2 regions of the Serratia sp. CoH_134_PS_4 genome follow, and region 2 is predicted to be linked to the other one. Evidence: predicted binding sites of a transcription regulator. Region 2 holds the regulator's gene; the other holds the start of a gene.
What was found. Region 2 encodes PhoB, which activates phosphate uptake and scavenging genes when phosphate is short. Its sites were predicted from a motif close to CTGTCATAAAACTGNCNNAT; they were not measured.
Positions count from the first base shown of each region.

Region 1: a site for PhoB is predicted at 2,371-2,390, ahead of AC2FCQ_RS14970 (heavy metal response regulator transcription factor). Genes of this name have one in related genera too.

Region 1 is NZ_JBXWKI010000008.1:239,509-245,637, reverse strand. It holds partial or broken gene AC2FCQ_RS14980 (hypothetical protein) at 1-178, opposite strand, end outside; gene AC2FCQ_RS14975 (heavy metal sensor histidine kinase) at 214-1,638, opposite strand; gene AC2FCQ_RS14970 (heavy metal response regulator transcription factor) at 1,635-2,306, opposite strand; gene AC2FCQ_RS14965 (hypothetical protein) at 2,447-3,073, shown strand; gene AC2FCQ_RS14960 (cytochrome b/b6 domain-containing protein) at 3,132-3,737, shown strand; gene AC2FCQ_RS14955 (molybdopterin-dependent oxidoreductase) at 3,730-4,497, shown strand; gene AC2FCQ_RS14950 (hypothetical protein) at 4,768-4,968, shown strand; gene ygbI (DNA-binding transcriptional repressor YgbI) at 4,995-5,759, opposite strand; gene ltnD (L-threonate dehydrogenase) at 6,040-6,129, shown strand, end outside.
Region 2 is NZ_JBXWKI010000004.1:254,209-260,337, forward strand. It holds gene AC2FCQ_RS09525 (PstS family phosphate ABC transporter substrate-binding protein) at 1-370, opposite strand, end outside; gene phoR (phosphate regulon sensor histidine kinase PhoR) at 386-1,702, opposite strand; gene phoB (phosphate response regulator transcription factor PhoB) at 1,727-2,416, opposite strand; gene sbcD (exonuclease subunit SbcD) at 2,632-3,864, shown strand; gene sbcC (exonuclease subunit SbcC) at 3,861-6,129, shown strand, end outside.

The DNA.
Region 1 (6,129 bases), on a different contig from region 2:
CGGGCATTATCTGAACATAAAACACTATCAATAAGTTGGAGTCATTACCCGCGAAATCTATGCGATTAAAGGCGGAATTAATCTTTTGATTCGAGGGTAATTGGGCAAACCACAAGGGAAATGAAAGTAAACAGTTACGAATAAAACGCGATACCAGCCCCGTCCAACCACGCCACATGAATCACACCTGAACGCATGAATACCAGGTGTACATTACTGTGAGGCAGGAAATACCAAACTAAAAACAATGTGGGCAGACATATCATATTCGTTGCAGCGAACGGTCGCCTTACCGCCATGCAGCGTCATGATTGCCCTGACGATGGCCAGCCCCAAACCACTGGCATGGTTACCGGCGCTGCGCGCAGCATCAGCACGGTAGAAACGATCAAACAGCTTATCCCGGTGTGCCGGTGCAATCGGTGGCCCCTGGTTAGTCACTTCAATCACGCATTCCCCCGTTGTTTGAGCGCTAACCCGCAACCCTATTTGGCTGTTTTCGTCGGCATAACGCACAGCATTAGACACCAGATTGCTCAAGGCACGCTGAAACAGCATGGCGTCTGCCAGCAAGTCCCCTTGTCCCTGACAAACCAACGTAATCCCGCGTTCCTCCGCCAAGCCTTCGAAATAGTCTGCCACCCGCTGCAACTCTTTCGCCACGTCGAGACGGCTATAGTTCAGCACCGCCTGCCCCTCACCGGCACGTGCCAGGAACAGAATGTTCTCCACCATACGGGAAATGCGTTCCAGTTCGTCCATGTTATTCGACAGTAGCGTTTCATACTCTTCCACACTGCGTGACTGATACAACGCCACCTGGCAATGCCCCATCAATGCCCCCACCGGGGTCCGAATTTCATGCGCCAAGTCGGCAGAAAACTGCGTCAGGCGCTGATAACCTTCGTTCAGGCGATCGAGCATGGCATTGAACGAACGGGTCAACTGTTGCAATTCCTTTGGTGCCCCTTGCTCACTCAGACGGGTCGACAGCGTATTTGGCGTTATCACTGCCGCCTGAGCCGCCATACGCCAGAGCGGTTGTAATCCGCGACGCATCACCCAATATCCCAGCAGCGCGATTAAGATAAATGCCACAACAACGGCCGCCACTATCCGCCAAAGATAACGGGCCAGCATCTTCTGTTCGTTTATCATCACGTGGGCTGCCGAGATTTGCAGCAAATTACCGTCTTCCAGTTTGATCAGCGCCGATGCGACCCGTAATGGCACACCTTGCGCCGTCTGCCCACTCTGCACCGCACTCACACGCTGGGGTGTATCAAGGGGCGTTGGAGTGATCGGCGGCAGAGTCAGTTTGGCGGGGTTCACATTGATTAACGGCTTCTTTCCCGGCTGTTGAAAAATTAGCACGTCCTGCTCGTTGCCCAACATATTTTCGAACAAGCCGGTATTCGCCGTCAGCCGCTCGATAGGGAAACGCTGGCTGAGCAAATTGCGGTAATACTCGACCCGTCCGGTGACCTGTAAATCGCTGCGGGTGATCATCTCCTGACGCATCGCACCGTACAGGTACCAACCCGCTCCGCTGACAACCAACGCCGCGACCAGCGCAAACAACATGGCACTACGAAGCGTCAGCGACAGCGCACGCCAGCGTTGGATGCGTATTTTCATGAGCGCGGCTCGCAAACGTAGCCAATACCGCGCACGCTGTGGATCAATTTGACGTCAAACGGCCGATCAATCTTTGCGCGCAGCCGCTTGATCGCCACGTCCACGACGTTGGTATCACTGTCAAAATTCATGTCCCACACCTGGGACGCGATCATGGTACGTGACAATACCTCGCCTTCCCGCCGTACCAGCAGGTGCAACAGCATAAATTCTTTGTTGGTCAGTGGAATCACCACATCTTGCCGCACGGCCTTACGCCGCAGAACGTCCAGCTGTAAATCGGCAATTGCGTAGTGGTCGGCTTCTCGCACCGTACCGCGGCGCAGCAACGTCCGCAGGCGCAGCACCAGCTCGGTGAAAGAAAAGGGTTTAATCAAATAGTCGTCAGCGCCCAACTCCAGGCCATGGATGCGATCCTGCACCCCATCGCGCGCGGTCAGAAACAGGATTGGCACGTCGCTTTTCTTGCGTAGAACCTCAATGATCTGCCAACCGTCCAACCCCGGCAGCATCACGTCGAGCACAATGGCGTCGTAAGCCTGTTCCAACGCCTGAAACAGGCCATCGGTACCGTTACGTGCCAAATCGACGCTGTATCCCGCCTCCGTCAGCCCTTTCTTCAGGTAATCGCCCGTGCTGATGTCGTCTTCAACCACCAGTATTCGCATTGTCATCGCCTCATTACACCAGCGGAAATACTAGCAGTTTCGGCGGACATTCTTGATGACATTAATGTCATCAAACAGACATGGTGCTGTCCCTATTGTTCAACCATGCTTAATCGGCAACCTTAACAGAGGAAAACTTTATGATTACCCGTCATCGTTTTGCCGGTTTGCTGCTGTCCACCCTCATGCTGTGTAGTGGGGCCGCAGGCGCGGCTCAAGCAACAGGCAAGGTCATTTCCCCACTGCGTGGCACTATCGACCAGGTTACCGACAGCAGCCTACAGGTCACCGACCGTAAAGGGGAGAAGGTCAGCGTTAAACTCAACGATCAAACCCGGGTGCTCAGCGTCTCGAAAGGCACCCTGGATGACATTAAACCGGATAGCTTTATCGGCACTGCGGCAGTACCACAACCGGACGGATCACTGAAGGCGCTGGAAGTCCACGTCTTCGCCGCCAGCCTGCGCGGTACCGGTGAAGGGCACTCCGCCTGGGAGTCTGCCGACGGCAAAGTCGATACCATGACCAACGGCACCGTTGGCAAGCTGGTTAAATCCAATGGCCGCACGCTGACCGTGACCTACGGTAACCAGCAGAAGACCGTTAACGTGCCGGAAGATGTGCCGATCGTCACCCTGGATCCCGGCGACCGCAGCCTGCTAAAACCCGGTGCACACATCGTGCTGTTTTCTGCCACGGACGACAAAGGCGAACGCGTCGCCACCCGTATTTCCGCCGGGAAAGACGGCACCGTTCCGCCGATGTAATTAGGTTGTGCCCCGCCATTGGCAATGTCATGACGGGGCACCGTCTAAGGAGTACATAATGAAAACCCCCGTACGGCGGCCGGTGCACCGCTGGCCAGTCCGCATCACCCATTGGGTTAACCTGTTCGCCATGGTTTGCATGTTTATGAGCGGCTGGGAGATCTACAACGCCTCACCCCTGTTCGGTTTCCGCTTCCCGCCGCTGGTCACACTTGGCGGTTGGCTGGGCGGCGCGATTGGCTGGCATCTGGCGGTCATGTGGCTTTTGGCCGGCAATGCGCTGTGCTATTTGCTGTGGAGCCTGTTCAGTGGCCATTTCCGTCATGACCTGTTGCCGCTCAGCGCCGGCGCACTGCGACAGGATATCTGGCAGGCGCTGACGCTACGGCTAACGCATCAGCATGGTCGTTATAACGCCATTCAAAAACTGATGTATCTCGGGGTGCTGGTTCTGGGACTGCTACTGGTGCTGTCCGGCCTGGCAATCTGGAAGCCGGTGCAATTACAAGGATTAGTGAGTCTGTTTGGTGGCTTTGACACGGCACGTTACGTTCACTTTTTTGCCATGTCCGGTATTGGCTTATTTGTGATCATTCACCTGTTGATGGTGATTATCGTGCCGCGCACGTTGTGGGCAATGATTACGGGTGGCAAACATGAATGATAAAAAACAACGGCCTTTAGCACCGACGCTGGAACCGGACCAAAAGAAACAGCTGGTCAATCTGCAACGCCGTCTGATGCTACGTTCGGGTCTGACGCTGGGCGGCATCGCCATGCTGACCGGTTGCAACCTCCAAGACGGGGACCAGGTGGATAACGTGTTGTGGGCCATGTCGCGCTGGAACGATCGGGTGCAGGCCTGGCTGTTTAACGGCCAAAAGCTGGCGCAAACCTATAGCCCGGAGCAAATTACCCATCCGTTCCCGTTTAACGCGTTTTACCCCGAGTACAACGTCCCAGAGGTGGATCTTGCCAGTTATCGTCTGGAAGTCTCCGGCAAAGTCGAGAAAACCGCCTCCTGGACACTCGAACAGTTGCAACGCTTGCCGCAGCAGAGCCAAATAACCCGCTTGATTTGCATCGAGGGGTGGAGCGCCATCGGTCAATGGGGCGGCGTGCCGCTGCGCAACTTTCTGCAGCATGTCGGCGCCGATCTGAACGCCCGCTATGTGGGTTTCAAATGCGCGGACCGTTATTACTCCAGTATCGACATGGCCACAGCGCTGCATCCACAAACCATTCTGGCGTTGGATTTCGCGGGTAAAGCACTGCCGGCCGATTACGGCTACCCGCTACGGCTGCGAGTGCCAACCAAGTTGGGATTCAAGAACGCCAAACATATCGCCGCCATTTTTGTCAGTGATACCAACCCCGGTGGCTACTGGGAAGATCAGGGTTATAACTGGTTTAGCGGAATTTAGTGTTCTGCGCGGCGCCGCGCAGAAAGCCGATTAGCCGATTAGCCGATTAGCCGATTAGCCGCATGAATTATACCTTTTCTGAACGTGAGTACCTATTCGTCGACGGGGTGGGTAAAACTATTATCGACTTCGGTATCCAATATCAAGCTAGGCTTGTTTTTAGCGTCCCCTTGAGACCGGCTTTGGCCAAAATCTATGATCAACTATTGAAAAAACACGCTCAAAGAGTACGGTATTTGTACAAAATGGAATTCATAAAGGACGGACTCTATGTCATCGAAATTTAACGCCTTGGAGCACGCGTTGGAGCCGGATTTTACCTCTCCAAGTATTAAAGAACAGCGCCTGAAAGCCATGCAAGCCTTCCATGAAGCCTGGTGGGAACAACGATGTCAGGAATGGCGTGAACGAGGCCAACTCGGTGAGCCAGGACCGGTCATCCATCATTACGATACCGCCAAGATGCCATAACCCCCGCCAGGGGGCTCTGTTTAGCTTCACTCTCCCGTCGTCATCAGCGTGATATCCGCCTGCAGGATTGCCTCCCGCGCCGTGGTGGGGAGATTGTCATCGGTAATAATGGCGTCAAACGCCGCGATCGGCAGCGCCAGGTAGGTGGCTATCTTGCCGTATTTGGAGGTGTCACTGAGCAGGATGCAGCGCCGGCTGGCGTCAACAATGGCTTTTTTCACCATCACCTTGTCTTCATTCGGCGTCGATAGGCCACGCATGCTCCATGACGAAGCGGAAATAAATGCCAGATCGATAAACAACCCGCGTAGTGCCTGCGCCGCAGCTTCACCGACACATGAACGGTTCTCGCGACAGACGGTACCGCCGGTATGAATGATCTTGCACTGGCTGTGCTCGATCAGGTAACCCGCAATCACAAAATCATTGGTGACGACCGTTAGATCGTCGCGATCGCTGATATGTTTCGCCAGCGCCAGCGTCGTGGTGCCTGCATCCAGATAGATACAACTATTGGGGGGGATCTGCCGGGCCGCCAATTGACCGATAGCCGCTTTCTGCTGGCTGTACATCCCTTCTTTGTCCTGATGCGACGGCTCTATCGCTACCCGTTCTGCGGACTGCACGCCGCCTGAAACCGCCAGAACTGCGCCCTGCTCCTCAAGCTTTTGCAGATCGCGGCGAATGGTCATATGCGACACACCCAACCGTTCGGTCAATTCAGCAATGCTGACTACCCCGCGTTCAGATACCAGCGCTAATATTTGCTGGTGGCGTTCTACAGGTATCACGATTCCCTCTCTTTGCCGCAGTGATAATAATTGTGATTTTACGTCAATTTTCGTTCTACGAAAGCGTCCTCTTTTCAGGTCGTGAGGCTGGTCATGCTATCAATAATATATTTTTAATAGTTAAAACAGTTGGATAACCCTCACTTTCATTTTACTTGGTCGGTGAGCCTGATTGATAATCTGTTAATAATTGTGATACCGATCGCTGACGCTGTCCAGATAAGCGCTTATATTTAACACAACAAAACAAATTATCACTAAAATTAACATGAGGTATGGCATGACACAGCCACGTGATTTTGCAGTTTGCATCGTTGGATTGGGTTCTATGGGAATGGGCGCAGCAAAGTCGTGCATTAACGCGGGGCTA
Region 2 (6,129 bases):
GAGGGTTGTCCTGATGGACCAACACGACCAGCGCATCGACAGCGACCGGTACCGCCAACGGCGCATAACCGTAGCGGTGTTCGAACGCCGAAACCTCTGCCGCTTTCATCGGTCGGCTCATCGGCCCAAGCTGCGCCGCCCCTGCCGCCAATGCGGTGGGGGCAGTAGAGGACCCCGCGGCCTGGATCTGCAAATTAACGTTGGGATAATGCTGACTGAAATCTTGCGCCCACAGCGCCATGAGATTTGCCAGCGTATCGGAACCGACGCTCGACAAATTACCGGACAGCATGCCGTCCGGCTGCGCCAGCGCGCCACGACTCGCCAACAGCACCAGGCAAAGCAGTAGCCCTCGGGTAATTCGGATCATTGAGCCTCTCGCGCGTTAATTTTTCACCGCATTCTCTGATAAAGCTGCGGGAACAATCAACCGGTTAGGCAAGGTAAAAATGAATCGGGTACCCATGCCCTGTTCGCTGAGGATCTCCAGACGTGCGTCATGATGACTTAATGCATGCTTAACGATCGCCAACCCCAACCCACTGCCGCCAGTCTGGCGTGAACGCGCCTTATCAACGCGGTAAAAACGTTCGGTCAGACGTGGAATATGCTCTGCAGCGATGCCCGGCCCGTTATCACTGACCTGGAACTGCGCGCCGCTTGGCGTTTGTTGCCAGCTCACCTCAATATTGGTGCCCTTTGGCGTGTGATTCACAGCGTTATACACCAGGTTGGATACCGCACTGCGCAACTGGTCGTCGTTGCCAAAAACCTTAAGCTGTTCGTTCACCCGGAAAGTAATCTCATGGTTCCCGCCGCTCAATGACTGCGCTTCGCGTTGCAGCACTCGCAGCATCAACGGAATATCGACCCGCTCGTTCATTTCTACATTTGGCGCGGCTTCAATACGCGACAGTGTCAGCAGCTGCTTGACCAGACCATCCATGCGGCGAGTCTGTTCCTGCATGGTGCCCAACGCCTTGCCCCGCAGTGAACCATCCAGCTCTTCGTCGCTCATCATTTCCAGGTAGCCCTGCAATACCGTCAGCGGAGTACGCAACTCATGACTGACGTTGGCAAAGAAGTTGCGCCGGGCGCCTTCAAGCTGACGCATTTGTGTAACGTCACGCGCAACCATCAACAGTTGCCCTTCTGAATACGGCATCACGCGAAACTCAACGTAATGCTCATTGTTCAACTGCAGCGTTAACGGTCGAGAGAACTCCTGCTGTTGCAGATAGTGGCTGAATTCCGGATAACGCAGCAGGTTCAGGATGTGTTGGCCGTTATCTTCAGGCCAACGGAAACCCAGCAGATGCTGCGCCAACCCGTTACACCAGAAGATGTTACCTTCAACGGTCGTCATCACCACCGCATCAGGCAGTGACTCTGCGCCGCTGCGGAAACGTTTGATCAATAACGCCAGCTCACGACGTCGGCGACGGTTTCGCTGTTGCATCTGGTATAAGCCGTAAAACAGCGGTTCCCAGCTCCAGCGCCCGGGTGGCGGTGTCATGCTGCGGTCAACCCACAGCCAGTGAGAAAGTTTAAGTTGGTTGTAGAAGTTCCACACCAGCGCAGCCAGCACGGAGGCAAGCAGCAACCAGGGCAGATAACCGAAAATCAGCCCCAGTAATAAGGCAGGTAGGCAGAAAAGGGCCAGCTCCAGGGCCAGCCTCTTCCAGGATAGACGTTCTAACACGGCATATTCTCCAGCGCGGCGCGATCAGTAGCGCGTTGAGAATCGGTAGCCTGTGCCCCGAACGGTTTGAACCATTTTGTCATGACCAGTGGTCTCTAACGCCTTACGGAGTCGGCGGATATGCACGTCAACGGTGCGGTCTTCCACATAAACGTTAGTGCCCCAGACGTGATTAAGCAACTGTTCGCGGCTATAAACTCGCTCAGGGTGGGTCATAAAGAAGTGCAACAGCTTGAACTCGGTCGGCCCCATATCCAGCGCTTGCTCGTTAGCCATCACGCGGTGTGAGGAAGGGTCCAGGCTCAGCCCTTGCATTTCAATCACTTCTTCCACTGCCATGGGTGAAATACGGCGCATTACCGCCTTGATACGTGCCACCAGTTCCTTCGGCGAGAACGGTTTGGTGATGTAATCATCCGCACCGACTTCCAGACCACGAACCCGGTCTTCTTCTTCACCACGCGCTGTCAGCATCATCACCGGAATATCGCGGGTTAGCGCTTCACGCTTCATATGCTTGATAAACTGAATGCCGGATCCCCCGGGTAACATCCAGTCGAGCAACACTAAATCAGGGAACGGTTCAGACAGGCGTGTCACGGCACTGTCATAATCCTCGGCTTCCAACGGTTGGTAACCATTCTGTTCCAACACAAAGCACACCATCTCACGGATCGGCGCTTCATCTTCCACCACCAATATGCGTCTTGCCATCGTCAATCCTGCCAATGTGTTAGCTATCTGCGGGCGCCATTATGCGTCAGTTTTATGACACTTTTATGAAAAGAACACCCTGTTATAGGCAGTAAGCATAGCGATTATTTCCAACGTCAAAGAAAAATCATTCAGTTGTCATAATGATTCCGTCACGACAGCCGCCGCGGTGCCCTTTATAATCACCGCCATTAGCTTATCGCCCCGGGAGTGTCATGCGCCTGATCCACACCTCTGACTGGCATCTTGGCCAGTACTTTTTCACCAAAAGCCGTGCCGCCGAGCACCAGGCTTTTCTGCGCTGGCTGATAGACCAAATCGAGCAACATCAGGTGGATGCACTGATCGTCGCCGGGGACCTGTTCGATACCGGTTCGCCACCCAGCTATGCCCGCGAACTGTACAACCGCTTCGTGGTAGAGCTGCAACATACCGGCTGCCAATTAGTGGTGCTGGGAGGTAACCACGATTCCGTGGCGACCTTAAATGAGTCGCGTGAATTGCTTTCCTGCCTGAATACGACGGTGATCGCCAACGCGCAGGCTGAAACCGAACAGCAAATCGTGGTCCTGAACCAACGCGACGGCCAACCGGGCGCCGTGCTGTGCGCCATCCCGTTCTTACGCCCACGAGATCTGCTTACCAGCCGAGCCGGTGAGTCAGGCGTGCAAAAACAGCAGGCGCTGCAAGAGGCCATCGCAGAACATTACCAGACGCTTTATCACGCCGCCGGTGCACGCCGCGACGCGCTCGGCCTGGCACTGCCTATCGTTGCCACGGGCCACCTGACAACGGTTGGCGTCACCACGTCCGATTCCGTGCGCGATATCTATATCGGCACGCTGGATGCCTTCCCGGCGCAAGCTTTCCCACCGGCCGACTACATCGCATTGGGGCATATTCACCGTGCGCAGAACGTCGCAAAATCCGAGCACATTCGCTACAGCGGTTCGCCGATCCCACTCAGTTTCGACGAATTGGGCAAAGCAAAAAGCGTGTTCATGGTGGATTTCTCCGCAGGTGCTTTGCAACAGGTCAGTACGCTGGACATTCCCAGCTTCCAACCTATGCAGCTTATTAAGGGTGATTTAGCGCAGATCGAGCACCAATTACGGCAGTTCGCCGATTATCAAGGTGAGTTGCCGGTGTGGTTGGATATCGAGGTCGCTACGCAGGATTATCTCAGCGACATTCAGCGCCGTATCCAACTGCTGGCCGATCAACTGCCCGTAGAGGTGGTGTTGCTGCGCCGCAGTAAAGAACAGCGCCGCCAGGCGATTGAACAACAGGACAAAGAAACGCTTAACGAACTGAGCGTCAATGACGTCTTCGAACGTCGTCTGGCGCAAGAACCTGATATGGCCGATGATCGCCGGCAACGCATGAGTCAAATGTTCCAACAGGTCGTCGAAGCCGTTAGGCACCAAGATCAGGAGCCGAGCCAATGAAAATTCTCAGCCTGAGATTAAAAAATCTCAACTCCCTGCAAGGTGAATGGAAAATCGACTTCACTGCGGAGCCTTTTGCCAGCAATGGGTTGTTTGCCATCACCGGGCCAACCGGGGCAGGTAAAACCACCCTGCTGGACGCCATCTGTCTGGCGCTGTACCACCAGACGCCGCGCCTGAATGTCACACCGAGCCAAAACGAGCTGATGACACGCCATACCGCCGAGTCGCTGGCAGAGGTCGAGTTTGAGGTCAAAGGTGTCGGTTATCGCGCATTCTGGAGCCAGCGCCGCGCCAAAAATGCGCCAGACGGTAACCTGCAGGCTCCTAAAGTCGAATTGGCACTGCGTGAAGATGGCAAGATCCTGGCGGACAAAGTGCGCGACAAACTGGATCTTACCGCCGCAATTACCGGGCTGGATTTCGGGCGCTTCACCAAATCGATGATGCTGTCCCAGGGCCAGTTCGCCGCCTTCCTTAACGCTGATGCCAATGATCGCGCCGAACTGCTGGAAGAGCTAACCGGCACCGAGATCTACGGCCAGCTTTCCGAGCGGGTTTTCGAACAGCACAAACAGGCCAAGGTCGAACTGGACGCGCTGCACCAACGCGCCAGCGGTATTGAACTGCTAAATGATGAACAACGACAACTGCTGGAAAACCAGTTAGTTGAATTGGCGACACAAGAAAATACCCTCAGCGACCAAACCCGTCAGCAGCAGCAGGCGTTGAACTGGTTACAATTTTGGCAGCAAACGCAGCAAAAACAACAGGCATATCAGCGCCAACTGGACGCGGTGGAGCTAGAGCAAACCGCAGCAGAACCGCAACTACAGCAACTGGCACGCAGCGAACCGGCAGAAAAACTGCGGCCGTTGCTTAACGAACGTAACCGCTGCCGTCACGATCACCAGACGCTACAACAGCAGATTGCCCAGTTGACGCAGCAGCAGGCGCAGCAGCTCGCCCAGATGGCACCGTTGCAACAGGCTGTGGAACAGGCCCGTGTGCAACTACAGGCATATGTTGAACACCAGCAGGAACAACAGCGGTTGATCGACGATCAAGTCGTCCCGCTCGATAACCGGATTGCCCAGTTAAAGAAAACGCAGACCGAACTGCAACAGATGTGCGATAGCGCCGCACAGCAGTATGCCCAGCAAAAAACGGCGCTGGAACAACTCGAGGTTCAGCGAATCCAGTTGACCGCACAGGCCGGTCAGCATCAGGAAAAGCTTAACGCCCTCACCGCCGCGCTGACGGCGCAGCAGCAACAGCAACATGCGCTGGAAGCCCAGTCGCCCCTGGCAGCACTGCGTCAGCGTCAGGCTGAGCTGGCCGAGTTACGCCCGGTGCGCCAGCAGTTATTCACCCTCTCCTCGCTGTTCAGTCAGGTCAGAGAACGTCTGGATCAACAACGTAAAGAGTTTGCCGCCCGTCAGGCGCAACTCAGCGAACATGAAAAACAGCTCGAAGAGACGCGGCAGCAATATAAACAACAAAAAGCACACCAGTCGGACGTGGAAAAAACCCTCGAACTGGAACAGCGCATTGTCAGCCTGGAAGCCGAACGCGCCCGCCTGCAAACCGGCGAACCCTGTCCACTCTGTGGCTCTTGTAATCACCCGGCCATTGAGCAGTATCAGACGGTAAAACCTTCCGAGACCGCATTGCGCCTGGCAGAGATGCGCATCAAAACTGAGGCCTTGTACACCCTGGGTACCGAACTGCGTACCCGTTGTGAAAGCCTGAGAGAACAGCAACAGCGCCAACAGCAACTCATCGCGCAAGATGAGCAGCACGTTGTTGAGCACCAGCAAAACTGGCAACGCTTGACCGCGCCGCTGGCATTTGACTTTACCCTTCAGGACAGCGATCGCCTGAGCCAGTGGCTAACCACCTGCGACAACGAAGAACGTCAGGGTCAGGCCGCTCTGTTGCAACACGAACAAGCGTCGCACGCAGTGCAGCAGGCCAAAGACCAGTTGGCTTCACTGCAAGCACAGCAGCAACAGGCACAGCAAGACAAGGCGCGACTGGACGAGCGTTTCATTCTGCTGGAGAAAAGCCTCGCAGAAGCCCTGTTGCAACAGCAGCGCCTGCAGCAACAGTGGCAGGACGGTGAACAAGCTCTGGGCGAGCAACGCGCACAGCGGCTGGCCCTGTTTGGTGAACGGCAAATCGCGCAGGAGCGCGAACAGTTGCGCGCCAAACAAGGGCTTTGCGAACAGGCCAGTCAACAAGCCGCCGAGCACTGGCAGAAAG